One region of the Streptomyces globisporus C-1027 genome, then DNA from elsewhere that is predicted to be linked to it. Evidence: riboswitches for the same ligand, from Rfam matches in the RefSeq annotation. Region 1 holds a riboswitch; each other region holds the start of a gene.
What was found. A riboswitch is a leader RNA that binds a small molecule or an ion and turns the genes downstream of it on or off. The one in region 1 is predicted to bind cyclic di-AMP.
Positions count from the first base shown of each region.

Region 2: another riboswitch for cyclic di-AMP. It lies ahead of WQO_RS13335 (transglycosylase family protein); the one in region 1 lies ahead of WQO_RS30800 (LysM peptidoglycan-binding domain-containing M23 family metallopeptidase).
Region 3: another riboswitch for cyclic di-AMP. It lies ahead of WQO_RS32470 (transglycosylase SLT domain-containing protein); the one in region 1 lies ahead of WQO_RS30800 (LysM peptidoglycan-binding domain-containing M23 family metallopeptidase).
Region 4: another riboswitch for cyclic di-AMP. It lies ahead of WQO_RS16155 (M23 family metallopeptidase); the one in region 1 lies ahead of WQO_RS30800 (LysM peptidoglycan-binding domain-containing M23 family metallopeptidase).

Region 1 is NZ_CP013738.1:6,976,514-6,983,844, reverse strand. Features, by position in the region: gene WQO_RS30810 (STM4011 family radical SAM protein) at 1-43, shown strand, start outside; gene WQO_RS30805 (SGNH/GDSL hydrolase family protein) at 65-904, opposite strand; gene WQO_RS30800 (LysM peptidoglycan-binding domain-containing M23 family metallopeptidase) at 1,067-2,026, opposite strand; cyclic di-AMP (ydaO/yuaA leader) riboswitch at 2,030-2,190, opposite strand; gene WQO_RS30795 (tyrosine-protein phosphatase) at 2,635-3,447, shown strand; gene WQO_RS36490 (DUF6126 family protein) at 3,482-3,655, opposite strand; gene WQO_RS30790 (helix-turn-helix domain-containing protein) at 3,719-4,327, opposite strand; gene WQO_RS30785 (aspartate aminotransferase family protein) at 4,391-5,788, opposite strand; gene hpnH (adenosyl-hopene transferase HpnH) at 5,785-6,804, opposite strand; gene WQO_RS30775 (phosphorylase family protein) at 6,810-7,331, opposite strand, start outside.
Region 2 is NZ_CP013738.1:3,106,291-3,113,621, reverse strand. Features, by position in the region: gene WQO_RS13345 (cytochrome P450 family protein) at 1-1,127, shown strand, start outside; gene WQO_RS13340 (transglycosylase family protein) at 1,304-2,317, shown strand; cyclic di-AMP (ydaO/yuaA leader) riboswitch at 2,606-2,782, shown strand; gene WQO_RS13335 (transglycosylase family protein) at 2,788-3,495, shown strand; gene eno (phosphopyruvate hydratase) at 3,819-5,099, shown strand; gene WQO_RS13325 (FtsB family cell division protein) at 5,194-5,673, shown strand; gene WQO_RS13320 (DUF501 domain-containing protein) at 5,722-6,336, shown strand; gene WQO_RS13315 (Ppx/GppA phosphatase family protein) at 6,333-7,277, shown strand.
Region 3 is NZ_CP013738.1:7,347,132-7,354,462, forward strand. Features, by position in the region: gene WQO_RS32465 (FAD-dependent oxidoreductase) at 1-1,151, opposite strand, end outside; cyclic di-AMP (ydaO/yuaA leader) riboswitch at 1,635-1,793, shown strand; gene WQO_RS32470 (transglycosylase SLT domain-containing protein) at 1,797-2,633, shown strand; gene WQO_RS32475 (GMC oxidoreductase) at 2,796-4,439, shown strand; gene WQO_RS32480 (carboxymuconolactone decarboxylase family protein) at 4,513-4,992, opposite strand; gene WQO_RS32485 (NAD(P)H-dependent amine dehydrogenase family protein) at 4,989-6,068, opposite strand; gene WQO_RS32490 (CARDB domain-containing protein) at 6,190-7,331, opposite strand, start outside.
Region 4 is NZ_CP013738.1:3,731,793-3,739,123, reverse strand. Features, by position in the region: gene alaS (alanine--tRNA ligase) at 1-1,224, opposite strand, end outside; gene tsaD (tRNA (adenosine(37)-N6)-threonylcarbamoyltransferase complex transferase subunit TsaD) at 1,288-2,352, opposite strand; tRNA gene WQO_RS16170 (tRNA-Met) at 2,508-2,581, shown strand; gene WQO_RS16165 (MerR family transcriptional regulator) at 2,685-3,431, shown strand; gene WQO_RS16160 (PP2C family protein-serine/threonine phosphatase) at 3,574-4,800, shown strand; cyclic di-AMP (ydaO/yuaA leader) riboswitch at 5,077-5,227, shown strand; gene WQO_RS16155 (M23 family metallopeptidase) at 5,240-6,271, shown strand; gene WQO_RS16150 (aldo/keto reductase) at 6,512-7,331, shown strand, end outside.

The sequences.
Region 1 (7,331 bases):
GCCGAACCCGTCCCGGCGTGCGCTTCCCCTGCTGGAGTCCTGAGCCGGAGTCCTGTCGGGCCTACTACAGCGGCAGCAGGTCCGGGCGCTTGGCCTCGACGTGGTCGCCGGAGGACTCGCCGCGCAGCCGCCGGCCGATCCAGGGCACCAGGTACTCGCGGGCCCACTGGATGTTGTCGCGCCGCTCGTCGAAGGGGCGGCGCTGGGCCTGCGGCGGCCAGGGCTGGTCGGGGTCGGCGGGCACCTCGTGGCCGAGGACCTGGGCGGCGCGGAGCGCGACGCGGGTGTGTCCCTCGGGCGACAGGTGCAGCCGGTCGGCGTCCCACGCGCGGCGGTCCTGGACGGAGCGCAGCGACCACAGGTCCAGCACGGGGCACTGGTAGCGGTCGGCGATGGCCCGCAGATGGACGTTGTACGTGGCGATCTTGCCGCGCATGTGGCGCAGCACCGGGACGCCCCGGGTGTCGAAGCCGGTGGTGACCATGACCGTGCCGACGGCGTTGCTCAGATCGGCGACGGCCCGCTCGAAGCGCTCGGCGAGATCGTCGGGGTCGGCGCCGGGCCGGATGATGTCGTTGCCGCCCGCGCAGAAGCTGACCAGGTCGGGGGCCAGTTCCTTGGCCCGCGGGAGCTGCTCTTCGACGATCTGGTCGAGGAGGCGTCCTCGTACGGCGAGATTGGCGTAGCGGAAGTCCCCGTGCGGGGAGTCCTCGTACGGGGCGTCCGCGGGGCCGACCGGGTCGGGGGCCGGGAGCCGGTCGGCGAGAAGCACCGCGAAGCGGTCCGCCCACCCGACAAAGGTCCCGTCGGGGCCGGGGTCGCCGACGCCCTCGGTGAAACTGTCGCCGATCGCCGCGTACGACCCGATGGTGTGCTGCTGGTTGTTTCTCGAATCGACTGCCACAAGGACGTATCCTGCATCGTCCGATGTGACCTACGCGACCGTAATACGGGGTTGACGGGTGGTGAGATAGACCACCCGGTCAGTTTTCGGTAAACCCGGAATAAAGCGAGGGGCGGTGCGCCGCCGCGCACCGCCCCTCGGACACTTCTCGTCGCCGCTCGGTCAGACGGAGACGCCGTGCTGACGCAGGTAGGCGATCGGGTCGACGTCCGAGCCGTAGCTCGGGCCGGTGCGGACCTCGAAGTGCAGGTGCGGGCCGGTGGAGTTGCCGGTGGAGCCGGAGAGGCCGATCTGCTGGCCGCCGGTGACGGTCTGGCCGACCGAGACGTTCAGCGAGGACTGGTGGGCGTACTGGGAGTACATGCCGTCCTCGTGCTTGATGACGACCTCGTTGCCGTACGAGCCGCTGTTGCCGGCCGAGACGACGGTGCCCGGGCCGATGGCGAGGACGGGGGTGCCGGAGGCGGCCTGGAAGTCCGAGCCGGTGTGGTAGCCGCTGGACCAGCTGGCACCGGAAGCGCGGTACTGGGTGGTGACGTCGGCGTTGGCCAGCGGGGCGGACCAGCCGGAGCCGGTGGCCTCGGAGGAGCCGGTCTGCGCCGAGGCGCCGGAGCCCTCGGAGTCGTCGGCGGAGATGGTGTCGCCCTTCGGGGCCTCTTCCTTCGGCGCGGCCTTCGGGGCCGGTTCGGCCTTCTTCGGGGCGGCCTTGGGAGCGGCGGACTTCTCGGCCGGGGCGGAGCCCTTGGCGCCGAGGGTCAGCTTCATGCCCGGGTGGATCAGGCTGGGGTTGTCGCCGACGGTGGAGCGGTTGTCCTGGTAGAGCTTCTCCCACCCGCCCTTGAGCTGGTGCTCGGCGGCGATCTTCGACAGGTAGTCGCCGGCGACGACGGCGTACGTCTTCGGGGCGGCCTTCGACGCGGCGGGGGCGGCGGCCGGAGCGGTGTGCGCGGCGGCGACCGAGGCGGCGGCCGGCTTGGCGGCCGGGGCGGTCTGGCCGGCGGCGTTCGCGGCGGTGGCGCCGATGAGCGGGAGGGCGAGTGCGGCGCCGCCGGCCCCTGCGGCGAGGACGCCGCGGGAGATCGGGCCGGACTTCGGACGACGGTGCTTACCCTTTGCGGGCATGGGGAAGTTCCTCTCCGGCGCCTGCGAGGTGAGCTGTCGGGTTCGGGCTGGAGATGCCCGGTCGCATTGCGGCGACTTCACCCCTAGCCGGTCCGGATCTCTCCGGGTCGGCGGCTTACCTGGTTCCCCCGCTCCTGCCACACGTGAGTGGGTGGGTGCGAATTCCGGGCGGCGGCAGGATTAGGCGATCCGTCCGGATTGACGGTGACCGTAAACCGGTCAGGACGGGCGGAACAAGCCATCGGTTGCGCGGCGGAATCATCGATTCGATATCGCTCCGGATTTCCCGTCACACTCCGTGGATTACGGATCTTGGATTTCCGTACGGACAACGGGAATGTCCGACGGCGCGCTCACCACGGACCGTCACGGATATGATCCCGCTCACCTCCGAAATCCCATCTCCCCCATTAGCGGGGCACGTTCTGCTAAATGCCCCAATACGGACATGCTGGGGACGGAGCCCCTGACGCCACATCAGCCCGGCCTCCCCGGTACCCGTCGCCGGGGAGGCGGCCGTGATGATTTTCCGCCGAATCGATGTCGTATCGTCACGGGAGCGCCCTCGCCGGAGAGCCGCGCCGACGCCCGAGATCCCAGGAGCCCCCGTGACGCAGCAGGTGCCGCAGGTCCCGCCGACAGAGACCGTGCTGACCGGAGTCCGCAACTTCCGCGATGTGGGCGGGCTCCCCACGGCGGACGGGCGGCGCACCGCCTTCGGCCGGCTCTACCGCAGCGGCCATCTGGCGCACGCCACCGCCGAGGACGCGGCCTTCCTCGACGGCCTTGGACTGCACACGGTCTTCGACTTCCGCCACTCCGCCGACCACAAGCTCGACGGGTACGACATCGAGCTGACCGGTGTCCGCAATGTCAGCATTCCGCTCTCGGACCCGGCCGACGGCGCGGAGTTCTGGCGGCTGGTGGGCAGCGGGAACATCGAGCAGCTGCGGTCAGTCCTCTCGGGCGGCAAGGGCGTCGACCGCATGATCCGGATGTACCGCGCGACGATCGAGGACCGCACCGCCGAGCACAGCCGGGTGCTGCACGCCCTGGCCGAGGACAGCGTCCCGGCGCTGATGCACTGCGCGGCGGGCAAGGACCGGGCCGGCCTCTCGATCGCGGTCGCCCTGCTCGCGGTCGGCGTCGTTCCCGAGGCGATCGAGGAGGACTACCTCAAGTCCGACGATCTCCACCGCCGGTACAAGGTGAAGCGCTCCGACCCGTCCGGGGCCGGCATGTCGCCCGAGGTGCTGGAACTGCTGGACCCGCTGTTCGGGGCGCGGCCGGCCTATCTCGCGGCGGCCTTCACGGCCATCGAGGAGAACTGGGGAACGACGGACCGCTATCTGTCCGAGGGGCTGAAGATCTCCCCCGAGACCCGGGAGCGGCTGCGCGAGCGGCTGCTCGACGAGGGCTGACCCCTCCGGCGACCGCTCGCCCCGTGGTGGTCCGTCACTTGCTCCCGGCCACCACGAAGAGCAGGTAGAGGAAGGCCGCGACGAGGTGGCCCGCCACCAGATAGGCGAAGAGCCGGATGATGACGCCGCGCGGCATCCGCTTCTCCTGCGGGTCCTCGTTCACGCGGCGTCCGGGGCCCAGCGGGTCGTAGTGCTCGGAATCGGACATGACGGTCCTCTCTGTCGGCCTCGCGGCCGGTGGAGTGAAGGGTGGGCCGGCAGGGACGGCCGGTCAGCGCGGGTGCAGTCCGCTGCCGAGGCAGAGCTCGGCGGCGGGACTCTGCAGCAGGGAGTGGACGAAGAGCAGCTCCGCGCCGCAGCGGTCGACGGCCGCGATCCGGTGCGGGGTGAGCGAGTCGAAGTGGGCGCTGTCGCCGGGTTCGAGGTCGTGGACGGTGTCGCCGAGCCCGACCCGCAGCCGGCCCTCCAGGACGTACAGCCACTCCTCACCGGGGTGGACCCGGACGAGGTCGCCCTGGGCGCCGTACGGGACACGCACCCGCAGCGCCTGCATGGCACGGCCGGAGCCGCCCGCCTGCCGGTACATCCAGCCGTCGGCCTCCGTCCCCTCGAAGCCGCCGCCGCGGATGATCGCGTCCCGTTCGGGCGGCTGCTCGCCGAGCAGCTCGGAGACCGTCGTACCGTAGATGCGGGCGAGCCCCAGCAGCATCGGCAGCGAGGGCTGCCTGCGGCCGGTCTCCAGCCGGGAGAGATGGGCCGGGGAGAGCCCGGCCCGCTGGGCCGCGATCTCCAGGGTGAGGCCGCGGGCACGGCGCAGATCGCGCAGTCGGGGGGCGACGCCGGGGAGCTCGTCCGGCACCCCTTCGTCCGGAGGGTTCATGCCTCTATTGGGCCAGGACCTTTCCTCTGAGGCAAATAACTTGCCTCAGAGGCAAACGTCAGGTCAGCGGTTGGCCACGGCCTGCTTGACCAGCGTCCGGCCGAAGTCCCACATCAGCCCGCCGCCGCTGTGCGCGTCCTCCATGACGGAGGTGAACGCCGCCACGAACCGGTCCACCTCCGCGTCCCCGATGACCAGCGGCGGGATCAGTTTGATCACTTCGAGATGGTCGCCGGAGACCTGGGTGAGGATCCGGTGCTTCTGGAGCAGCGGCACCACGACCATCTGGGCGAAGAGACCCTTGCGGGCCGCCTGGAGCATGGTCCAGCGGCTGCGGAGCTTCAGCGAGGAGGGCCGGCCGAACTCGATGCCGATCATCAGCCCGCGGCCGCGCACCTCGTGCAGCAGTTCGTAGCGGTCCACCAGGGCCGCCAGCCGCTCACGCAGCAGATCACCGGTGCGCCGGGCGTTCGCGACGGTCTCCTCGTCCTCCATCACCGTCAGGACCGCGAGCCCGGCCGCCATCGCCTGGGCGTTGGAGCCGAAGCTCGCGGAGTGGACGAGGACCCGGTCCATCGAGGAGTAGACCTTGCGGAAGATCCAGTCCTTGCCGAGGGTCGCGCCGACCGGCACATAGCCGCCGGAGAGGGCCTTGGCCACGCACACCAGATCGGGCTCCACCCCCTCCTCGTGCTGGTAGGCGTAGAAGTCCCCGGTGCGCCCGAGGCCCGTCTGGACCTCGTCGGCGATCAGGAGGGCCTTGTGGCGGTGCAGCAGCTCCTGGGCCTCGCGCAGATAGCCGGGCGGCGCGGCGTGCACGCCCTTGCCCTGGATCGGCTCGACGACCAGGGCCGCGACGTCGCCCCGCTTCAGCTCGCGGCGCAGCGCGTCGAGGTCGCCGAGCGGGACGGCCGTATCCGGGAGCAGCGGGGCGAAGCCGTCGCGGAACCCGCTCTCCCCGTTGACGGACAGCGAGCCCGTGGTGAGCCCGTGGAAGGCGTGGTCGCAGTAGAGGACCCTGGGTTTCCCGGTGGCGTACCGGGCGAACTTGAGCGCTGTCTCGACCGCTTCCGTGCCGCTGTTGCCGAAGAAGACGCGGTCCAGGTGCGGGCTGTGGGCCAGCAGTTTCTCGGCGAGCAGTCCGGGCAGCGGCTGGCAGTCGAAGCGGGTGAGGTCGGCGAGCTGGGCGTCGAGCACGTCGTGGAGGGCCTTGCGGACGACCGGGTGGTGCCGGCCGATCCCCATGACGCCGAACCCGGCGAGCATGTCGAGGTAGTCGTTGCCCTCCGCGTCCCAGAAATACGCGCCCTCGGCCCGCTCGTAGACCTTGTCGAAGCCGATGGTGTGCAGCATGCGCGGCAGTTGGTGGTTCAGGTGGCGCGCATGGAGCTCGTACCGTTCGGCCCCGCGCTCGGCCAGGAGCCGCCCGAGGTCGAAGCCGCCCGGCCCGCCGTCCGTCACCGGTTGCCGCCCACGCTCTCCCGGGCCGCGCGCAGGGATTCCTTGAGCGATCCCATGGTGGCGAGCACGGCGGTGGGTTCGTAGCCGCAGTGGGCCATGCAGTTGGCGCAGCGCGGGTCCTTGCCCCGGCCGTACTTCTCCCAGTCGGTCTCCTCGATGAGCTGACGGTACGTCGGTACGTAGCCGTCGCTCATCAGGTAGCAGGGGCGCTGCCAGCCGAAGAGGGAGTAGTTCGGGATCGCCCAGGCGGTGCACGGGAAGTCCGCCTTGCCCTCCAGGAAGTCCAGGAAGAGCGGCGAGTGGTTGAGCCGCCAGCGGGCCCGGTTGCCGCCCGCGAAGGCCTTCTTGAACAGTTCGCGGGTCTGCTCGACGCCGAGGAAGTGCTCCTGGTCGGGGGCCTTCTCGTAGGCGTAGGCGGGAGAGATCATCATCTCGTCGACGTGCAGGTCGTCGTTGAGGTAGTTGAGGACCTCGATGATGGTCTGCGGGGTGTCGGTGTTGAAGAAGGTGGAGTTGGTGGTGACGCGGAAGCCGCGCGCCTTGGCCTCCTTCATCGCGGCGACGGCCTCGTCGAAGACGCCTTCCTTGGCGACCGACTCGTCGTGCCGCTCGCGCAGCCCGTCGATGTGCACGGCGAAGGCGAAGTACGGGGACGGGGTGAACTTGTCGAGCTTCTTCCGCATCAGCATCGCGTTGGTGCAGAGGAAGACGTACTTCTTCCGGGCGACGAGCTGGCGCACGATCTCGTCGATCTGCGGATGCATCAGCGGCTCGCCACCGGCGATGGACACCATGGGGGCCCCGGATTCGAGCACCGCGCCCACCGCCTGGGCGACCGGCATGCGCTGCTTCAGGACACCGGCCGGGTGCTGGATCTTGCCGCATCCCTCGCAGGCGAGGTTGCAGGCGAACAACGGCTCCAGCTCGACGATCAGCGGGAACTTCTCACGCTTGCGGAGCTTCTGTTCGAAGAGATACGTCGCAACCTTGATGGTCTGGCGGAGCGGCATGGCCATCTAGCTCACCTCCTGGGGAGCAGTAAAGATCGGTGCCATTCGTAGAAAGCCGGAAGGACGGCACGAAGTACGCGGAACGCCGATATTCCACCGCGGACCGTGCCGATACGGACGAGCTCATGCTCAGGAGCGTCCACGACCACCCGGACGGCCGCAACCGGGCGCGGTCCGTGACACAGGGCGGTACGCAGTGTCGCCGCGGACTCCATGTCGACCGCGATGGCCCCGCTCGCCCGCAGAGCGGCCCGCTCGGGCCCTCGTACGACGTGGTCGGAGCCGGTCAGCGGGCCGGTGTGGACGCTGCGGCCGGGAAGGGCGCGGGTGAGGGCGGCGACCAGGACGCCGGTGCCGGTGCAGGGGGTGGTGCCGTCCGCGTCCCGGGTCTCCTCGGCGACGACGAGGTCCCCGGGGTGCATCCCCGGGGCGAGCCCGGCGCAGAAGCCGGAGGCGATCACGGCGGCGTCGGGGACCCCGCCGGGGCCCAGGAGGCGCGCCACGGCCGCCTCCGCCGCCCGGGGGCCCATCCC
Region 2 (7,331 bases), 3.9 Mb from region 1:
GGGATGCCCGGCAGGCGCTCGCCGACGCGAGGCTCTCCAAGAACCCCGCCAACCACGCCGAGTCGCCGCACGCCAAGGGGAAGACGGGGATCCCGGGGGAGCGCAAGGCGGAGCTGATGACGCATCTGCTCAATATCGACCCGCCGGACCACACCCGGCTGCGCCGGCTCGTGTCCAAGGCGTTCACCCCGCGCCGGGTCGCGGAGTTCGCGCCCCGCGTGCAGGAGCTGACGGACCAGCTCATCGACGGCTTCATCGAGGAGGGGAAGGCTGATCTGATCCATGACTTCGCCTTCCCCCTCCCCATCTACGCCATCTGCGACCTGCTCGGCGTCCCCCGCGAGGACCAGGACGACTTCCGGGACTGGGCGGGCATGATGATCCGGCACGGGGGCGGGCCGCGCGGCGGGGTCGCCCGGTCGGTGAAGAAGATGCGCGGCTATCTCGCCGAACTCATCCACCGTAAAAGGGAGAATCCCGGCGACGACCTGATCTCCGGGCTGATCCGGGCCAGCGACCACGGCGAGCACCTCACGGAGAACGAGGCGGCCGCGATGGCGTTCATCCTCCTCTTCGCCGGCTTCGAGACGACCGTGAACCTGATCGGGAACGGCACCTACGCCCTGCTGCGCCACCCCGAGCAGCGGGCCGCGCTGCAAGCCTCTCTGCACGCGGGGGAGAGCGGCCTGCTGGCCACCGGGATCGAGGAACTCCTCCGGTTCGACGGGCCGGTCGAGATGGCGACCTGGCGGTATGCCACCGAGCCGCTGACCCTGGGCGGCGAGGAGATCGCCGCCGGGGACCCTGTCCTGGTCGTGCTCGCGGCCGCCGACCGGGATCCGGAGCGGTTCACGGATCCGGACGTTCTGGACCTTGCGCGGAGTGACAATCAGCACCTCGGTTACGGGCACGGCATCCACTACTGCCTGGGGGCGCCGCTGGCCCGGCTCGAAGGGCAGACCGCGCTGGCCACGCTCCTGAAGCGCCTTCCTGACCTGCGACTTGCCGAGGAAGCGACCGATTTGCGCTGGCGCGGCGGGCTCATCATGCGCGGACTGCGCACCCTTCCGGTCGCGTTCGAACCGGGAATCCGTTCCGAAGAAAGTGACAGGCTGTCAACTCTGTGACTTTCACGTGATCTGCGCTGCATCGACTTGTGACACACGTTCGAGTCCCGCTAGGTTCACGGTTCGACGCGTCGGTCGCACCTTGCTCACGCGTCACTTGTGCGCCGACGCAAGCACGGAATTCCGCTGCGCGGCGCTCAGGTCACTCGCTTGTCAGTCGCACGGAAGGCATACCCATGGGCTCCGCGAACGGCAGACACCGCCGCCCTCGCCAGGCACCCGCCATCGTCGTCGCCGCAGGGGTGACGGGATCGGCCATCGCCATCCCGCTGCTCGGGGCGAGCGGCGCGACCGCTGCCGAGGCCACCACCTGGGACCGGGTCGCGGAGTGCGAGAGCGGCGGAATGTGGAGCGCCGACCTCGGCAACGGCTACTACGGCGGGCTCCAGTTGTCGCAGGAGACCTGGTCGGCCTACGGCGGTACGGAGTTCGCGTCCCGCGCCGACCTCGCCAGCCGGTCGCAGCAGATCTCCGTCGCCGAGAAGGTCCTGGACGACCAGGGCCCCAAGGCGTGGCCGAGCTGTGCGGTGATCTCGGGTCTCGCGGTGGACGGCAGCCTGCCGGGCGTCGACCCGGGCACCTCGCCCGCACCCGACCCGACGACCACCCCGACCGACGAAGCAGACGCACCCGACGAAGCGGATGAATCCGGCAAGTCCGGTGAAGCCGATGAGTCCGGCAAGGGTGACGAGAGCGGCAAGGGTGAGAAGGGTGACCCGGCGGACAAGGGTGACAGCGCTGACGCGGAGAAGGGCGGCGAAACCCCCGACTCCTCGGTGACGCCCTCCACTCCGCCCTCCTCCGAGGCCCCCGACGCCACCGACCCCTCGAAGGGCAAGGGCGGCAAGCACCGCGGCACCCCCGCGCCCGAGGAGGCCGGAGCGGGCCAGGAGGACGGCCCGCGCGGATCCGGCCGGCACGCCTCGCGCGACGGCGACGCCCGGGACGGCGGCGCGGCGACCGGCGGCGCGTACACGGTGCAGCCTGGCGACAACCTCTGGGCCATCGCCGACGCCCAGGAACTCCCCGACGGCTGGACCGGTCTCTACGAGGCCAACAAGGACCTCCTGGGCTCAGACCCGGACCTGATCCTGCCCGGCCAGAACCTGGATCTGGGCCTGGACCAGGCCGCGCCCGAAGGTGCCGAAGAGCCTGCCGAGGAGTCCGCCGAGGCGCCTGCCGCCAACTGAACCAATTCGGGAAAATGCCCCGAAAATAGAGGCAGTTAAGAGACCTATGTCCACTTTGCGTAAGTGAGACATGGGTCTCTTTGCTTCAACTCGCGCACCCCTTCCGGCCCATTCGTACACATCGCCCCCGACCTGCGGAAACGGCCCACGGGCCGCCGCGAGTTCGGGCTGATTGCCCCCTATGTCCATCTTTGAATGTCGGGGTTGCCTGTGTTTACGGTCTAAGCCGCTCGCACCGCGGGCCCCGTCGACCGTCACGCCGAATCCTGCCGTCGGTCGAAGGGAACAGACGCGTAAGCGCCGTAGGCAGGAGCGGGGGACCCAGGTAAGCCGCCGGGTCCGCACAGCCCCTCCAGGGGGTGTACGGGACCGGCTAGGGGTGAAGCCGTGCGCAAGGTCGCACGGCCGGGCAACTCATCAGCCCGAACCCGACAGCTCACCTCGTAGGCGTCGGTGAGGAGATTCGTTCCATGCTGCTGAACAGCAAGGGCAAGCACCGCCGCCCGTCCAAGGCCGCCCGTATCGCCACCCTCGCGGGTGTCACCGGTGCCGCCGTCGCCGTCCCGCTGATGGGCGCGACCAACGCTTCCGCCGCCTCCGTCGAGACCTGGGACGCCGTCGCCCAGTGCGAGTCCGGCGGCAACTGGTCCATCAACACCGGCAACGGCTACTACGGCGGACTGCAGTTCTCGCAGTCCAGCTGGGCCGCCGCCGGCGGTACGCAGTACGCCTCGCGCGCCGATCTGGCCTCCAAGGACCAGCAGATCGCCACCGCCGAGAAGCTTCTCGACCTGCAGGGCCCGGGCGCCTGGGCCTGCGCCGGTGCCGGCGGCCTCACCAACGACGGTGTGGACCCGGGCGTGAACCCCGGCGGCTCCGGCCAGGCCGAGAGCAAGCCCGAGCAGGCGCAGCCCGAGCGTGAGGCCGAGCGGCCCACCACGCGCAGCGAGCAGCGCGAGGCCCCCAAGGCCGAGAGCAAGAAGACCGTCACCACCCCGACCGGCGACAAGGTCAAGAAGGGCGACGGCGAGTACAAGGTCAAGGCCGGCGACACCCTGAGCAAGATCGCTCAGAAGGAAGACGTCAAGGGCGGCTGGAGCAAGCTCTTCAAGCTCAACGACGACATCGTCGAGGACGCGAACCTGATCTTCCCGGGTCAGCAGCTCCACCTGAAGTAATCGCCGTCTCTCCTCCCCGGGGGGAGGGTGTCCGGCGGCACTCTCCCTCGCACGGCTTCCCGGCCCGGCGCGCTCTTCCCCCCAGCGCGCCGGGCCGGGTTCTTCGTGGCCGGCGCGCGTCCGGGGGCCCGTATGCGTTCACCTCTTGTTGTTACCGCTCAGTAGATTTCTAGAGTTCTGCCCCGATATGCAGGCCCTTGGGTCCTTTTTCGTCCCAGGAGGCGGGCGGGCGGCCGACGGACGCGGCCGGGCCGGATAGGCTCGGGTCGCAAGGCCACAGTGACCCTGCACAACCAGTGTCAGATCCCAGAAGGAGATGCCTCGTGCCGTCCATCGACGTCGTCGTAGCCAGGGAAATCCTCGACTCCCGGGGCAACCCCACGGTCGAGGTCGAGGTCGGCCTCGACGACGGCAGCACGGGCCGTGCTGCCGTTCCGTCCGGCGCCTCCACCGGTGCGTTCGAGGCCATCGAGCTTCGCGACGGTGACCCCAACCGCTACCAGGGCAAGGGCGTCGAGAAGGCCGTCCTCGCCGTCATCGAGCAGATCGGCCCGGAGCTCGTCGGGTACGACGCCACCGAGCAGCGCCTCATCGACCAGGCGATGTTCGACCTGGACGCCACCGAGAACAAGGCCTCGCTCGGTGCGAACGCCATCCTCGGCGTCTCGCTGGCCGTCGCGCACGCCGCCTCCGAGGCGTCCGACCTGCCGCTCTTCCGCTACCTCGGCGGCCCGAACGCGCACCTGCTGCCCGTTCCGATGATGAACATCCTGAACGGCGGGTCGCACGCCGACTCCAACGTGGACATCCAGGAGTTCATGATCGCCCCGATCGGCGCGGAGTCCTTCTCCGAGGCCCTGCGCTGGGGCGCGGAGATCTACCACACGCTGAAGAAGGTCCTGAAGACCAAGGGCCTGTCCACCGGACTCGGCGACGAGGGCGGCTTCGCCCCGAACCTGGAGTCCAACCGCGCCGCCCTGGACCTCATCGTCGAGGCCATCAAGGAGGCGGGTTACGTCCCGGGCCGCGACATCGCGCTCGCGCTCGACGTCGCCGCGTCCGAGTTCTACAAGGACGGCGTCTACGAGTTCGAGGGCAAGTCCCGCTCGGCCGCCGAGATGACCGAGTACTACGAGGAGCTCGTCTCCGCGTACCCGCTGGTCTCCATCGAGGACCCGCTGTACGAGGACGACTGGGCCGGCTGGAAGGTCATCACCGACCGCATCGGCGCCAAGGTGCAGATCGTCGGCGACGACCTCTTCGTCACCAACCCCGAGCGCCTGGCCCGTGGCATCGAGGAGGGCTCCGCCAACGCCCTGCTCGTCAAGGTCAACCAGATCGGTTCGCTGACCGAGACCCTGGACGCCGTCGAGCTGGCCCAGCGCAACGGCTTCAAGTGCATGATGTCGCACCGCTCCGGCGAGACCGAGGACGTCACCATCGCCGATCTCGCCGTCGCCGTGAACTGCGGCCAGATCAAGACCGGCGCCCCGGCCCGCTCGGACCGCGTCGCCAAGTACAACCAGCTGCTGCGCATCGAGGAGATCCTCGACGACGCCGCGGTGTACGCGGGCCGCTCCGCCTTCCCGCGCTTCAAGGGCTGACCCGCAGCGCCAAGTCGGTGGCCTCCGCCCGTCCCCGCACCCGGTCCCGTACCGTGTGCGGGGACGGACGTATGTGACGGGGAGGCGGGGAGACATGGCCGGCAAGGACCGTGACCGGTTCTCCACCGCGACCAGGCTGCGGCTGCTCGGCGAGCAGACCGCGGCCCGTGTGTACCGGTCGCAGAACCGCCGCCAGGCCCGCCGCTCCCGGCTCACCGGCCGGGCCGCGTTCCTGGCGCTGGTCGTCTGCTCCCTGGTGGTGGCGCTCGCCTACCCGATGCGGCAGTACGTCTCCCAGCGCGACGAGATCGCCGAGCAGGAACGGCTCTCGCAGGAGGCCGAGCGGCGCACCGAGGAGCTGCGGGACGAGAAGGCGCGGCTCCAGGACGACGCGTACATCATGCGCCTGGCCCGCCAGCACCTCCATTACGTCCTTCCCGGGGAGACCGGCTACACCGTGGCCGACCCCGACGCGGCGAAGGACCGTCGGTCGGAGCCCGGTGCGAGCGACCGTCCCTGGCACTCCAACCTCTGGGACGGCGTGGACAGCGCCGACCGTGACGACCGCGGCTGACCGACCCGCGACCCCCCTTTACGAGCTTCGAGCAGAACCAAGGCAGGCATGGAAACGCCCCCTCCGCAGACCGAGTCCACCCAGCCCACCGACGCGGACATCGCCGCGTTCGAGCAGCAGCTCGGCCGCCCGCCGCGCGGTCTGCGCGCCATCGCGCACCGCTGCCCGTGCGGCAACCCGGACGTGGTGGAGACCCAGCCCCGTCTGGAGGACGGCACGCCGTTCCCGACGACGTACTACCTGACCTGCCCCCGGGCGGCCTCGGCGATCGGCACGCTGGAGGCCAACGGGGTCATGAAGGAGATGACGGCCCGTCTGGGGACCGACCCGGAGCTGGCGAAGGCCTACCGGGCCGCCCACGAGGACTACATCACCCGCCGCGACGCCATCGAGGTCCTGGAGGGCTTCCCGAGCGCGGGCGGCATGCCGGACCGGGTGAAGTGCCTGCACGTCCTGGTGGGCCACTCGCTGGCAGCCGGGCCCGGCGTGAACCCGCTGGGCGACGAGGCCATCGCGATGCTGCCCGAGTGGTGGGCCAAGGGCCCCTGCGTCGCGCCGTGCGCGCCGACGGGCGAGGGCGACGGCTGGACGGTCGACGAGAGCGACGAGGGCCACTTCGCCTTCCGCCCGCTCGACGGCCCCGCCGACGGGAAGGGCGCATGACCCGGGTCGCCGCCGTCGACTGCGGCACCAACTCCATCCGGCTGCTGGTCGCCGACGTGGACCCCGCCACCGGCTCCTTCACCGAGCTGGACCGGCGGATGACGATCGTCCGCCTCGGCCAGGGCGTCGACCGGACCGGCCGGCTCGCCCCCGAGGCGCTGGAGCGGACGTTCGCGGCCTGCCGTGAGTACGCCGCCGTGATCGAGGAGCTGGGCGCGGAACGGGTCCGCTTCGTCGCCACCTCCGCCTCCCGCGACGCCGAGAACAGCGCCGACTTCGTGGCCGGGGTGCGGGACATCCTGGGCGTCGAGCCCGAGGTGATCACCGGCGACCAGGAGGCCCAGCTCTCCTTCGACGGGGCCACCAAGGAGCTGGCCGGCAGCGACCGTCTGACGAAGCCGTATCTGGTCGTCGACATCGGCGGCGGCTCCACCGAGTTCGTCCTCGGCTCGGACGAGGTGGAGGCGGCCCGGTCCGTCGACATCGGCTGCGTACGGATGACGGAGCGTCACCTCGTCGTGGACGGGGCCGTCGTGGACCCGCCGAGCCACGAGCGCGCCGCCGCGATCCGTGCGGACATCGACGCCGCCCTCGACGTCGCCGAGAGGACCGTGCCGCTCACCGGCGCGGGCACGCTCGTCGGCCTCGCGGGCACCGTCACCACGGTCGCCGGGATCGCGCTGGAGCTGGCGGAGTACGACTCCGGTGCCATCCACCACTCCCGGGTCTCCCGGGGCCAGGTCCGCGCGATCACCGAGCACCTGCTGCGCTCGAAGCACGAGGAGCGCGCCGCGATCCCCGTGATGCACCCGGGCCGGATCGACGTGATCGGCGCCGGGGCGCTCGTCCTGCTCGCGGTGATGGAGCGGACGGGAGCCCACGAGGTCGTCGTGAGCGAACACGACATCCTGGACGGGATCGCGTGGAGTGCGGCCGTCTGACCGCCCCCGCTCAATCGCTTCGTCACCTGCACCTTTGAGCCGCCCACCGGCTTC
Region 3 (7,331 bases), 370 kb from region 1:
AGGACGCAGGCGACCGTCTCGTTGGCGTCGCCCTTGGTGTGTCCGATCAGACCGATCGGGCCGCGCTTGATCCAGCCGGTGACGTAGACCGAGGCCATGTGCTCGTCCCCGGCGATGACGCGGCCCGCCTCGTGCGGGACGGTGCCGGAGGTGACGTCGAAGGGGAGCTTGGGCAGCTCCTCGGAGTAGTACCCGACGGCACGGTAGACGCTCTGCATGTCCCAGTCGGTGAACTGGCCGGTGCCCCGGACGTTCCCGGTGCCGTCCAGCTCGGTGCGCTCGGTGCGCAGCGCGGTGACCTTGCCGTCCTCGCCCAGGATCTCGACCGGGGACTCGAAGAAGTGCAGGAACAGCTTGTGCGGGCGGTCGCCGACATCGCGGATCGCCCAGTTCTCCAGGGTCTGCGCGACCATGTTGGCCTGCTTGTTCTCGCGGCGGGTCGCGATGGAGCCCTCGTCGTACTCGATGTCCTCGGGGTTGACGATGACCTCGATGTTGGGGGAGTGGTCCAGCTCCCGCAGTTCCATCGGGCTGAACTTGGCCTGCGCCGGGCCACGCCGCCCGAACACATGCACCTCCAGCGCCTTGTTCTGCTTGAGACCCTGGTACACGTTGTCCGGGATCTCGGTGGGCAGCAGCTCGTCGGCCGTCTTGGCCAGGACCCGGGCCACGTCCAGGGCCACGTTCCCGACGCCGAGCACGGCGACCTTCTCCGCGGTGAGCGGCCAGGTGCGCGGGACCTCGGGGTGCCCGTCGTACCAGGAGACGAACTCGGCCGCTCCGTAGGACCCGTCCAGCTCGATGCCGGGGATGTCGAGCGCGCGGTCGGCCTCGGCGCCGGTGGAGAAGATCACCGCGTCGTAGAACGACCGCAGGTCGTCCAGGCCGATGTCGTGCGGGTAGCTGACGTTCCCGAAGAGCCGGATCTGGGGCTTGTCCAGCACCTGGTGCAGGGCCTTCACGATCCCCTTGATCCGCGGGTGGTCGGGGGCCACGCCGTAGCGGATGAGGCCGAAGGGTGCGGGCATGCGCTCGAAGAGGTCGATGGAGACCCCAGGGTCCTGGCAGACCTCGGATTTGAGCAGCGCGTCCGCAGCGTAGATACCGGCGGGGCCGGCTCCGACAATGGCGACGCGGACGGGGCGTGTCATGGCGTGGTGATCCTTCGGGGCGGGCGAACGCGGGCAGGTACAGCGTACGTCGGAGGTAAGGGTTGGCTTACTAGTCTCCACCCCACACCGTAAGCGATCGCCGCGCGGGCCCTTCGACCGGCCCCGCCTGGAGTGCCCGTTTAGTCGGTTTCGTTATTCCGAAATGGTCGATTTGACCCCTATGGGGCTCCTGGTTAATAAAGGGCTTATATGGGTTGCTGGGGTATTTGCTGGGGTGTGATTTCGCCACCTACGCGAGGGAGTGGTGAGCGTCACGTCCGCGAGGGCGGACGTCGAAGCGGACGTATCGGTTCCCTTCTGTGCGAGGAAAGTTGACGCCACGACGGCGCGGCCCGATCCGGGAATTCCGTTATTCGATCATGCGCGGAATAGGGAATCCGGAATGCGGGGCTTGTTCCGTCCGATGTTTCTCGCCTACGGTCACCGTCAATCCGGATGGAACGCCGAATCCTGCCGCCGTCCGGGAATCCGAAACCCACTCACGTACGGCAGGAGCGGGGGACCCAGGTAAGTCGCCGATCCGTAACCGGAACGGCTTGGGGTGAAGTCGCACGACCATGCGGCCAGACATCTCCCGTCTGAACCCGACAGCTCACCTCGCAGGCGCCGGAGAGGAAATCCCCCATGCCCGCACAGGGTAAGCACCGTCGTCCCAAGTCCACCTCGCTCGGCCGCGGCCTTGCCGCCGTGACCACCGGTGGAGCCGTCCTCGCTCTCCCGGTGATCGGTGCCACCAGCGCCTTCGCCGCTCCCGCGCCTGCCGCCGCACCGCAGGCCGTGGCGCCCGCCGCGGTGGTCGCCCAGGCGAATTCCGCAGCGAAGGCCGCCCCCGCCAAGCATTCCGTGGTGGCCGGCGAAACCCTTTCCAAGATCGCCCGTGAGCATTCCGTCAGCGGCGGCTGGGAGAAGCTGTACGAAGGCAACCGGAAGATCATCGGATCGAATCCCGACCTCATTCACCCGGGTATCAAGCTGGTCATCGGGGCCAAGTCCGCCGCCTCGTCGGACGGCAAGGCATCCAAGGCTTCCCCGTCCGCCGCGCGCGGTGCTTCGGCGGACCGCGCGGACCGTTCGGAGCGTATCGAAGCAGCCCCCGTGGCAAAGGCTGCTCCGGCCGCCGCGAAGGAGGCCGTCACCTACACGAACGACCTCGACGGCTGGATCAAGGAATCCCTGGCGATCATGGCCGAGCAGGGCATCCCCGGCACCTACGAGGGCATCCACCGCAACATCATGCGCGAGTCCTCCGGCAACCCGGCCGCCATCAACAACTGGGACTCCAACGCGGTCAAGGGCACCCCGTCCAAGGGGCTGCTCCAGGTCATCGACCCGACGTTCCAGGCCTACCACGTGCCCGGCACCTCGACCGACAGCTACGACCCGGTCGCCAACATCACGGCCGCGTGCAACTACGCCGCGGACCGCTACGGCTCGATCGACAACGTCTTCGGCGCCTACTGATCCTCCCGCGACCCGACAGCACGAAGGGGCCCCGGACCGCACGGTCCGGGGCCCCTTCGTGCTGTCGGGGTGTCGCCGGGAAGTTACCCCCAAGTTTCTCGTGACTTACCACGCGAACGGCAGTAGAACCTGTTGCACTCTGCCGAAAGTGAGAGAGGTCACATGAGCGACACTGCCATACAGGACAGCGGGGCCAAAGGTGTTTCGCGTCGAAGATTCATCACTGGAACAGGTTCTCTTCTGGGGGCCGCGGCGATCGTCGGAAACGCTCCACGGGCGTGGGCGGGCGTCCGTGCGGCTGCGGCGCCGATCGGGTCCGGGGCCCATGTGGCGGTCCTGGTCATCGGCACCGGATACGGCGGCTCCGTGGCCGCCCTCCGGCTCGCCGAGGCGGGCACGGACGTCCACATGGTCGAGATGGGCATGGCCTGGGACACCCCCGGCGCGGACGGCAAGATCTTCGCCAACACCACCAGGCCGGACGACCGCTCCTTCTGGCTGCGCACCCGCACCAAGCAGCCGCTGAGCAACTTCCTCGGCTTCCCCATCGACAAGAGCGTCAACCGCTACACCGGCATCCTCGACGCCGAGGAGTTCGGCGGCATCACGGTCTACCAGGGCCGGGGCGTCGGCGGTGGATCCCTGGTCAACGGCGGTATGGCCGTCACCCCGCGCCGGGAGAACTTCGGCGCGATCCTCCCGACGGTGAACGCCGCGGAGATGTACAGCACCTACTACCCGCGCGCCAACAGCGGGTTGGGCGTCACCACCATCGACCCCGCCTGGTTCGACAGCGTCGACTGCTACCAGTACGCCAGGGTCGGCCGAAAACACGCCCAGCGCTCCGGCTTCCCGTTCCTCTTCGTGCCCGCCGTCTACGACTGGGACTACATGAAGCAGGAGGCGGCCGGAACCGTACCCAAGTCAGCGCTGGACGCCGAGATCCTCTACGGCAACAACTACGGCAAGAAATCGCTCCAGAAGACCTACATCGACCGGATCAGAGCCACCGGACGGGTCACCATCTCCCCGCTCCACAAGGTCACCACCGTCACCCCGGCCCCCGGCGGCGGCTACACCGTGCTCATCGACCAGCTCGACACCGGCGGCCGGACCACCGTCACCAAGACCGTCACCGCGGACAAGGTGTTCTTCGCCGCGGGCAGCGTCGGCACCAGCAAACTGCTCGTCGGCCTGAAGGCCACCGGCGCACTGCCTCTCCTCAACGACGAGATCGGCAGGGGCTGGGGCGACAACGGCAACGTGATGTGCGGCCGGGCCAACCACCTCTGGGACCCGACCGGGAAGGTCCAGTCGTCCATCCCCACCGGCGGCATCGACAACTGGGACGCCGGGGGAGCGTTCGCCGAGGTCGCCCCCCTGCCCACCGGCATCGAGACATGGGCGTCGTTCTACCTCTCCATCACCAAGAACCCCCACCGCGCCCGGTTCACCTGGAACGCGGCGGCGGGGAGGGCGGAACTGGACTGGCAGACGGCGTGGAAGCAGCCGTCCATCGACGCCGCGAAGACCATCTTCGACAAGATCAACAAGAAGGAGGGGACGATCTACCGCACGGACCTCTTCGGGACCTACAAGATCTGGGGCGACCACCTCACCTACCATCCGCTGGGCGGTGCCGTCCTGGACAAGGCCACCGACAACTACGGTCGGCTGCGCGGCTACTCCGGCCTGTACGTCATCGACGGTGCGCTGATCCCCGGCAACACCAGCGTCAACCCGTTCGTCACCATCACCGCGCTCGCCGAGCGCAACATCGAACGGATCATCGCGACCGACCTGTAGGCGGCCCGCGCACGTCGGGGAGCCCACGGAGAGCCCGGGGCCGGGAGTGCCAACCCGGCGGCCCCGGACTCCGTCAGTGACCGGGCAGAACGCAGACCGCGTCGATCCCCAGCACATGGTTGAGCCGCCCGAACGCCAGCCACGAGCCGATGCTCATCGTCAGCTCCACGATCTCCGCCTGGCTGTAGTGCGCGGTCATCCGCTGCCAGAAGGCGTCGTCCAGACCGTGGTGGTCGAGCGTGTACCGCTCGGCGTACTCCGCAGCGAGCCGGGTCCGCTCGTCGAAGGCCTCGGTCGTACGCCACCGGGTCACCGCCTCGGTGAACTCCTCCTCGACCTTCGCCCCGTCCCGCTCGGTCCGCCAGTCCAGGCAGAACAGGCACCCGTTGATCTGCGCCACCCGCAGCCGGGCCGCCTCGAACTCCCGCAGCCCCAGGGTCGTGTGCTCGTAGACGGACATCGAGAACGTGGCGGCCGCCACGCCGATGCCGGGGACCATTTCCCCCCACACGTAACCGATGGGCTCCTGGCCCTCCGGAATGTCGATGATCATGCCGGTCTCCTTCCCAGCCTGCCGACCGCAGGCCGCAGCGGAACGTCCAGTGCGTCGTACAGCCCCGGCTTCGCGTCCACCAGCCAGTCGATCGCCGAGACGAGCCGCCCGACCGCGGTGGCGTTGCCGCCCGCCGACCGGTTCTCGCCCTCGTCCGAGGCCTCGACCGTCACCTCGATACGGGGCCGCCCCTCGATCACCACCCGGTGCGCGCCCACCCCGTCGGGCGGGGAGGGCCAGTCCGGGGCGCACGAGGCGTGGATCCGGGTGATGTGCTCGATGACGATCCGGGGCTCGCCGCCCACGATGCCCTGCACCTCGAAGCGCACGGCGCCCTGGGTGCCCGCCGCGAACGCACCCATCGTGCGCGTGGTCACCGCCGTCTCCAGCGCCCGCCGGTCCAGCGTCTCGCGGATCTCGTCCAGTTCGACGCCCAGCGCCCGTGCCATCAGACGTATCTGACCGCCCCACACCATCGTCGGAATACTCTCCGCCAGCATCAGCGGCTGGTAGTCCATCGGATGGCCCATCCCGATGAGATGGCGTACCGAATCCTCCTGCTCGTACGTGGAGTAGTCGAAGATCTCCTGGCAGCGGATGACGTCCACCTCGGTACCGAGGCCGCTGACCAGCAGGGGCAGGACGTCGTTGCCCCAGCCGGGGTCGACACCGGAGACGAAGAGGGAGCCGCCGCCCTCGGCGACGGCGGCCAGGACCGGGTCCCGCAGCTCGGGCGGGGCGTTGCGCTGGTCGTAGAGCGGATAGAGGGAGGGCGTGACGACCACCGCACCGGACCGGATCGCCCGGCCGATGTCGGCCAGTGCGTCATCGGGACGGATGTCGCCGGACGCCGCGTAGACCACCGCCCGGGGGCGGGCGGCCAGGACGGCGGCGATGTCGTCGGTGGCCGCGACCCCGAGCGTGCGCCCGAGACCGCCGAGTTCGCCCGCGTCGCGGCCGGCCTTGGCGGGATCGTGCACGAGGACGGCGGCGAGTGTCAGTGCCGGATGGGCCTCGACGGCGCGGATCGCCGCGCGGCCGACGTTGCCGGTACCCCAGACAACCGTGGGAATCATGCGCGGAGGGTAGCCCCGGGGCCTTGCACTTCCCAGAGCCGTGCACCACCGAATCCACCGGGGAGAAAGGGTGTTCCCGGGCCGGCGGGGGATCCGCCGGCCCGGGAACCGTTCAGGGGGTTCAGCGCTTCGCGCGGGCGCCGTTCGGGGCGCCGGAGATCGTGAACTGCGAACCCGGCTCGATCAGCACATGGCCGTCGCGCGAGTCGGTGATCGTCACGCCGGTGAGCGTCGCGTTGCCGCGTGCGCCGCCCATCGCGAGGATGCCGGAGCCGTTGTTGGACTTGTCGATCCGCACGTTCTGGATCTTGACGTCCGGCATCAGGCCACCGCCCGTCTTGAACTGGATGCCGTCATAGGTGGAGTCGACGATGTCCGTGTCGCGGATCGTGACTCCGGGGATCGGCAGGTTCTGCGGGAAGAGGGTGATCGCACCGAACTCCTGGTCCTCGTTCCAGAAGGCTCCGCCGGTGCGGTAGAGGCCGTTGTTGGCGATCAGCGTCTGCCCGGAGAAGGGCAGCGGGTCGTGGTCGGTCGCCAGCATGATGGCCGGGTAGTTCATGGTGTCCGAGATCAGGTTGTTCTCGATCTTGTTGCCGTAACCGCCGTAGATCGCGATGCCGTTGGCGCGCCACGGGAGCTGGATGGTGTTGTTGCGGAAGCTGTTGTCGTGGCCGATGTCGACGGACTGGTCCTTGACGTACTTGCTGGACCAGACGGCGAGCGCGTCGTCGCCGGTGTTGCGGAACGACGAGTTGTAGACCGTGGAATTCCGGGTGCCGTTGGCGAAGTTGATGCCGTCCGCATACGTGTTGCGGATCCGCATTCCGGTGAACTCGACGCCGTCGCCCGGGTTCCACAGCTCCTGGATGTTGTCGAAGTCGCGGCCCGCCCAGACGCCCACGTTGGCGTGCTCGATCCAGACGTTGCTGATCTTCGTGTCCTTGCCGAACCGGCCGTTGAGCGCGACGCCACCCTCGTGGTTGCCGTCACCGCCGCGGATCGTGCCCGAGCCGAAGATGGCGATGTCGGAGATTTGCGTGTTCTCGTCGATGTCGAAACCGAAGTTGCCCTCGTGCGGGTGGTTGATGCCGCCCGCCTCGTGCGGCGGGGTCAGCGTGTAGAGCTGGGAGTGCCACATGCCCGCGCCCCGGATCGTCACGTCCCGGATGCCGACCTGGTTCCACTGGCCCCGGTCGAGCGGGTCGTCGGTGAGGATCTTCTGCTCCTGGCGCCACTGGCCCGCCGGGATCCAGACGCAGT
Region 4 (7,331 bases), 3.2 Mb from region 1:
GAGGTCGATGGGGAAGCCGTACGTGTCGTGCAGCAGGAACGCCTGGGCGCCGGGCAGCAGCCGGCCGCCGCTCTCCTTGACCCGGGCGACGGCGGTGTCCAGGACGGTGGTGCCCTGCTTGAGGGAGGAGCGGAAGGCGTCCTCCTCGGCCCCGGCCTGATCGGCGATACGGGCGTAGGCGTCGGCGACCTCCGGGTAGCTCGGAGCCATGCAGTCGCGGGCCACCGGCAGCAGTTCGGCCAGGGCCAGGTCCTCGTAGCCCAGCAGCCGCATGGAGCGGACCGCGCGGCGCAGGATGCGGCGCAGGACGTAGCCGCGGCCCTCGTTGCCGGGGGTGGTGCCGTCGGCGAGGAGCATCAGGGCCGTACGGACGTGGTCGGCGACGACCCGCAGCCGTACGTCGGCCTCCGGATCGGCCCCGTAGCGGACGCCGGCCAGGTCGGCGGCGCGCTGCAGGACGGGGCGGGTCTCGTCGATCTCGTAGAGGTTGTCGACGCCCTGGAGGAGGGTCGCCATCCGTTCCAGGCCCATGCCGGTGTCGATGTTGCGGCGGGGCAGCTCCCCGAGGATCGGGTAGCCGGACTTGCCGGGGCCCGGGCCGCGCTCGTACTGCATGAAGACCAGGTTCCAGAACTCCATGTACCGGTCCTCGTCGACCGCCGGACCGCCTTCTGGGCCGAGGGCCGGGCCGCGGTCGTAGTACAGCTCGGAGCAGGGCCCGCACGGTCCGGGGACGCCCATGGACCAGAAGTTGTCCTCGTCCCCCCGGTCCACGATCCGCTCGTCGGGCAGGCCCGCGACCCGGCGCCAGATGCCGCGCGACTCGGTGTCGGAGTGGTGGACGGTGACCCAGATCCTGTCCGGGTCCAGACCGTAGCCGCCCTCGGCCTGCGGGCTCGTCGACAGCTCCCAGGCGTAGGCGATGGCCCCTTCCTTGAAGTAGTCGCCGAAGGAGAAGTTGCCGTTCATCTGGAAGAACGAGCCGTGCCGGGTGGTGCGGCCGACCTCCTCGATGTCCAGGGTCCGGACACACTTCTGCACGCTGGTGGCCCGCTCCCAGCGGGCGGGCGCCTCACCGGTGAAGTACGGCTTGAACGGCACCATGCCCGCGTTGACGAACAGCAGGGTCGGGTCCGGCGTCGGCAGGGGCGCGCTGGGGACGACGGTGTGGTCCCGGGCGGCGAAGAAGTCCAGGAATCGGCTGCGGATGTCGGCGGTACGCACAAGCGGTCCTCTTAGTCCTTCGGTCGGTCACCAGGGGGAAATCCGGGCGCGGTGCCACGCCGCTCAGGCGGCTCGGGCCACCCTCGCGGGCGCGGCGACCGGGTGCAGCGCGGCGTATTCCAACGGCGCCGACGGGTCGATGGACACGTTCAGCTGGGCCGGGTCGGCACCGGCCCGTACCAGCAGGTCGCCGACGGCGGCGATCATCGCCCCGTTGTCGGTGCACAGCGTCAGCGGCGGTACGCGCAGTTCGACGCCCGCCGCCTCGCACCGCTCCTCGGCCAGTGCCCGGACCCGGGAGTTCGCCGCGACCCCGCCGACCACGACCAGGGTGCGGACGTCGTACTGGCGGCAGGCGGCCAGCGCCTTGCGCGTCAGGACGTCCGCGACGGCCTCTTGGAGCGAAGCCGCCCCGTCGGCCAGCGGGATGTCCTCGCCGTGCAGGCGGTGCTGCTCGGCCCAGCGGGCGGCGGCGGTCTTCAGCCCGGAGAAGGAGAACGCGTACGGGTCGTCCTTCGATCCCAGCAGCGGCCGGGGGAAGGCGACGGCGCAGGGATTGCCCTCGCGGGCGGCCCGGTCGATGGCCGGCCCGCCCGGATACGGGAGGCCGAAGACGCGGGCGACCTTGTCGAAGCACTCGCCCGCCGCGTCGTCCACGGTGTCGCCCAGGTGCAGGATCGGATCGCGCACCAGGTCGCGCACGAGCAGCAGCGAGGTGTGCCCGCCCGAGACGATGAGCACCATGCACGGGTCGGGCAGCGGCCCGTGCTCCAGGGTGTCGGCGGCCACGTGCCCGGCCAGGTGGTGCACCCCGTACAGCGGCACCCCCGCCGCGTACGCCAGGGACTTGGCCCCGGCCAGACCGACCTGGAGCGCCCCGGACAGACCGGGCCCTGTGGTCACCGCGACGGCGTCGATGTCCCGCACCCCGAGTCCCGCCTGCGCCAGGGCTTCCTGGACGACGGGGGTGAACGCCTGGAGGTGGGCCCGGGCGGCGATCTCCGGCACCACCCCGCCGTAACGGGCGTGCTCGTCCATGCTCGACGCCACGACGTGCGCGAGCAGACGCCCGCCGGAGACGATCCCCGCCCCCGTCTCGTCACACGACGACTCGATGCCCAGCACCACCGGAGTCCGCACGGGGTCCTCTTCTCGCACAGTGATCGTTATTGCAACCTCTATGCAACAAGGTACTCGCCCGGGCGGGGCAACGCGGACCGGAGGAGGGGGTCCGCTTATTGGTCAACGGCACCCCTGCAATGCCGTACAGTTGTGTTCACCGACGCGGGGTGGAGCAGCTCGGTAGCTCGCTGGGCTCATAACCCAGAGGTCGCAGGTTCAAATCCTGTCCCCGCTACTGAAGATCCGGGCCCGGCACGCAGACAGCGTGCCGGGCCCGAGTCGTTCCCCGGCATTTCCGGGTTGACCTTGACGCAGCGTAAAGATCTAGCGTTTCCGGCATGGAGTGGTCCATTCAGGAAATCGCCCGCCAGGCCGGCACCACGAGCCGCACGCTCCGGCACTACGGGGACCTCGGTCTCCTCGCGCCGAGCCGGATCGGGAGCAACGGCTACCGCTACTACGACCAGGACGCCCTCGTCCGGCTGCAGCGCATCCTGCTGCTGCGGGAGCTCGGGCTCTCGCTGCCCGCCATCAGGGACGTACTGGAGGGGCAGCGGGACACGGCGGTGGCGCTGCGGGCGCATCTGCGGCTGCTCGAACAGGAGCAGGCGCGCATCGGACGGCAGATCGCCTCGGTGCGGACCACGCTCCACAAGACCCAGGAGGGGATGGAACTCATGGCCGCTGAGGTGTTCGACGGCTTCGACCACACCGCCCACGAGCAGGAGGTCACCGAGCGCTGGGGCCGGGACGCGTACGAGGAGGGCGACCGCTGGTGGCGTTCGCTCGGGGACGGGGAGAAGAAGGCGTTCAGGGACGAGCACGAGGCCATCGCGCGCGACTGGGGCCGGGCCAGGGAGGCCGGGCTCGCCGTCGACGGGCCCGAGGCGCAGGAGCTCGCGCGGCGGCACTGCGCCTGGCTGTCCTCGGCCAAGGAGCCCAGCCGTTCGTACGTGATCGGGCTCGGGGAGATGTATGTCGCCGATCCGCGCTTCGGAAAGAACTACGATCGCTACGGGGACGGCACCGCCGCCTTCGTACGGGACGCACTGACGGTCTACGCGCAGCATCGGCTCTCCGACTGACCACGGCCGGCCGGGCCGCCACCGCTTTTTCCCCCTATTCGGCCGATGCCCGGTCGCCGCTCGGCGCGGCTCCGGGAAGCCTGGACAGGGAGCGGTACCGTCCGCAGCCGTGGGTGGACCGGGCAGGAGTGCACAGGTGGGGATGGCCGAGGGACGGCGCAGCGGGGCGGCGGGGAGCATGGACGCCGTGGGCCGTGCGGTGCTCGGATCCCGGGAGGGGGAGCTGGCGTCCGGCGGCGGACGGGGCACCGGGCGGTTCATCCGGATGCTGCCCGCCCTGCTGATCATCGGCGGACTGCTGTTCGACTCGCTCGCCCCGCCCAACTTCACCGCCGTCCCCCTCTTCGTCGCGGCCCCGCTGATCGCCGCCCCGTTCTTCTCGCTGTCCCGGACCGTCCGCACCGGGATCGCCGCGGTCATCTCCGTCATCGTGATGCGGATCTCCGACGGGACGTCCACGCAGGTCGTCCCGGTCATCGAGATGCTCACCGTGCTCACGGGCTCGGTCCTGGCCCTCGTCATCAACGGCGTCGTGCGGCGCGGCAACGAGCAGCTCGCCTCGGCCCGGGCCGTCGCGGAGACCGCCATGCGGGCCGTGCTGCCGACGCCCGCCGAGCGGATCGGCGGACTCCAGGTGGCCGCACGGTACGAGGCGGCGCAGGCGGACGAGTTCGTGGGCGGCGACCTGTACGCCGTCGCGGACACCCCGTACGGCGTGCGCGTCGTGGTCGGCGACGTCCGCGGCAAGGGGCTGGACGCCGTCGGGGCGGTGGCGGTGATCATCGGGTCGTTCCGGGAGGCCGCCGAACAGGAGCGTTCGCTGGAGGGCGTGGCCCAGCGGCTGGAGCGGGCGCTGGCCCGGGAGGGGACGCGGCAGTACGGGCTGGACGCCATGGAGGGGTTCATCACCGCCGTACTGGCCGAGATCCCGCCCGGGGCGGCCACGGTCCGCCTGGTCAACCGCGGCCACCCCGAGCCGATCCTGCTCCACGCGGACGGGGCCCTGGAGGTGCTGGCGCCCTCGGTGCCCGCGCTGCCGCTGGGGATGGACCTCGGGGTGTGGCCGGACCGCGCCGACGAGTGGGTGATGCCTCCCGGGGCGACGCTCCTCGCCTTCACGGACGGCCTGTCCGAGGCCCGGGACGCCAACGGGGTCTTCTACGATCCGGCGGCCCGGCTGCGCGGCCGGATCTTCCCGGGGCCGGAGGAGCTGCTGTCGGCGCTGACCGACGACGTACGGCTGCACACCGGCGGGCACGCCACGGACGACATGGCGCTGATCGCGGTCGGCCGGCCGGCGGAGGGGCAGCCCGTGCGCCGGACGACGGTGAAGATCGTGGGCCGGGGCGACGAGGACGCGGCCCGCTGACGTGGCGCGGCTGTCCGCCGGCGCGCTGAACTCGCAACTCGCAGCGATGACACGGTGCGTAATCGAAGCGCACCGCTCCGCATAACATTTGATACACCGTCAGAAAAAGGCATGTGGCTGAGCCCCGGTCAAGTCGCCCGATTCCGCCCGCTTGTGCCCCGTACCTCCCACCCCTGTTCGTTAATGATCAACAGGAACAGCTTGGAATCGGGTCCGGGTGTCTATTAACGTTCGATAACGCAGCGCGGTCGTCACAGCCGTCGTCAGGGACGGCGCCGCGCGCGAGCGCCGAATTCCGCAAGGGAACCGGGGACCCACTACATGGGGTGAATCGGACGCCTGCGTCTCGTGAGAGGCGGAGGGGCCCGTAGGAGACCTTCCTGCTCCGAACCCGTCAGCTAACCCGGTAGGCGAGAAGGAAGGAAAGGAGTGCGCCCACGTGGCGTCCAACAAGCCTGCCCCTGAGGCCCCGTCACCCTTCAGCACCGACAGCTACGGTGGCGCCGAGCGGTCCGTGGGGGAGTGGAATCCCACCGAGGACTCCATCCGTCCCGTGCGCGGCAGGCACCGCGTCGCCAAGCAGCGTGGTCTGGCCCGTAGCTCCACCGTCCTCGGGGTCGGCGTCATAGCGGCCGTCGGAGCGGGGGGCATGGCCACCGCTCAGGACAAGGCTCCCGTCTCCATCTCTCTTCCCGATTCCATCGCGGACAACCTCCCCGACGCCAAGTCCCTTCCCGGCGTCGGGTCCTTCATGTCCGACGAAGCGGAGGCCGCCCCGGTCGCCGCGGCCGCGCCGCTCACCACCGCCGGGCTCACCAGCGCCGAGGCCGAGCAGGGCACCGACGCCGGCGAGGCGCTGCGCGCCCGGATCCTCCAGCAGGCCGAGCAGCAGCAGGCCAGCGCCGACGCCGAGGCCAAGGCGGCAGCCGAGAAGGCCGCGGCCGAGAAGGCGGCGGAAGAGGCCAAGAAGCAGCAGGACGAGGCCGAGGCCGACGCCGCCGCGAAGAAGAAGGCGGCGGAGGAAGCGGCGAAGAAGAAGGCGGAGGAGGAGCGTCTCGCCAAGCTCGCCGCCAGCTTCTCCCTGCCGGCCTCCTCCTACACGATCAGCTCGACCTACGGTCAGTCCGGTGCGATGTGGTCCTCCGGCCAGCACACCGGCCTCGACTTCGCCGGTTCGGCCGGTTCGCCGCTCAAGGCCGTGCACAGCGGCACGATCACGTCGGCCGGCTGGTCCGGTTCGTACGGCTACCGCACGGTGCTCCAGCTCGATGACGGCACGGAGATCTGGTACGCCCACCAGTCCTCGATCGACGTCTCGGTCGGCCAGAAGGTCACCACCGGCGAGACCATCGGCCGCATGGGTGCCACCGGCAACGTGACCGGCGTCCACCTCCACCTGGAGGTCCGCACCGCGGGCGGCTCCGCGATGGACCCGATGGCCTGGCTGACCAGCAAGGGCCTCTCGGTCTGAGCCCCCGGGCCGGCGCGCGCCGCCGGCCCCGGGCCGCCCTTCTCCGGCGGCCCGTCCCGAAACCCCGGCAGCCCTGACGCACACCCCCCGACGTCAGGGCTGCCGGTCTGTCCGGGGACGGGGACGGGGAGGGGGCGACAGGCCCGTGCGTGGATCATGATGGGCGTACGCGGCGGAATTCATCCTTCCGCACGGCCGAGGCAGGAATACCGTCCTCCGACCGGCCCGTTGAACTCTCACATGACTTCCGCGCACACCCCCCTCGGCACCTCCGGCCTCCAGGTCTTCCCCCTCGCCCTCGGCGGCAACGTCTTCGGCTGGACGGCGGACGAGGAACAGTCCTTCGCCGTCCTGGACGCGTACGTCGCGGCCGGCGGCAACTTCATCGACACCGCCGACGCCTACTCCGCCTGGGTCGAGGGCAACCGGGGCGGCGAGTCGGAGACCGTCATCGGCAAGTGGCTCGCCTCCCGCTCCAACCGGTCCGACATCGTCGTCGCCACCAAGGCCGGCGCCCACCCCGACTTCCGGGGGCTGTCGGCCGGCACGATCAAGGGCGCGGCCGAGGCATCGCTGCGCCGGCTCGGCACCGACCACATCGACCTCTACTACACGCACTTCGACGACGAGACCGTCCCGGTCGAGGAGATCATCACCGCCCTCGACCAGCTGGTGAAGGACGGCAAGGTGCGCCACATCGCCGCCTCCAACATCAGCCCCGAGCGCCTCGCGGCCTCCCTCGCCTTCTCCGAGCGCGAGGGCCTCGCCCGGTACGTGGCGCTCCAACCGCACTACAACCTGGTCTCCCGCTCCACCTACGAGGGCGCGCTCCAGGACACCGCGGCCGCCGCGGGCCTCGCCGCCGTCCCGTACTACGCGCTCGCCTCCGGCTTCCTCACCGGCAAGTACCGCCCCGGTGCGACGGTGGAGAGCGCGCGCTCCGCGAAGGCGGGCGGGCACCTGGAGTCGGAGCAGGGCCGCAAAGTGCTGGCCGCCCTCGACCAGGTGGCCGGGGAGCGGAACGCCGAGATCGCGACGGTGGCCCTCGCCTGGCTCGCCG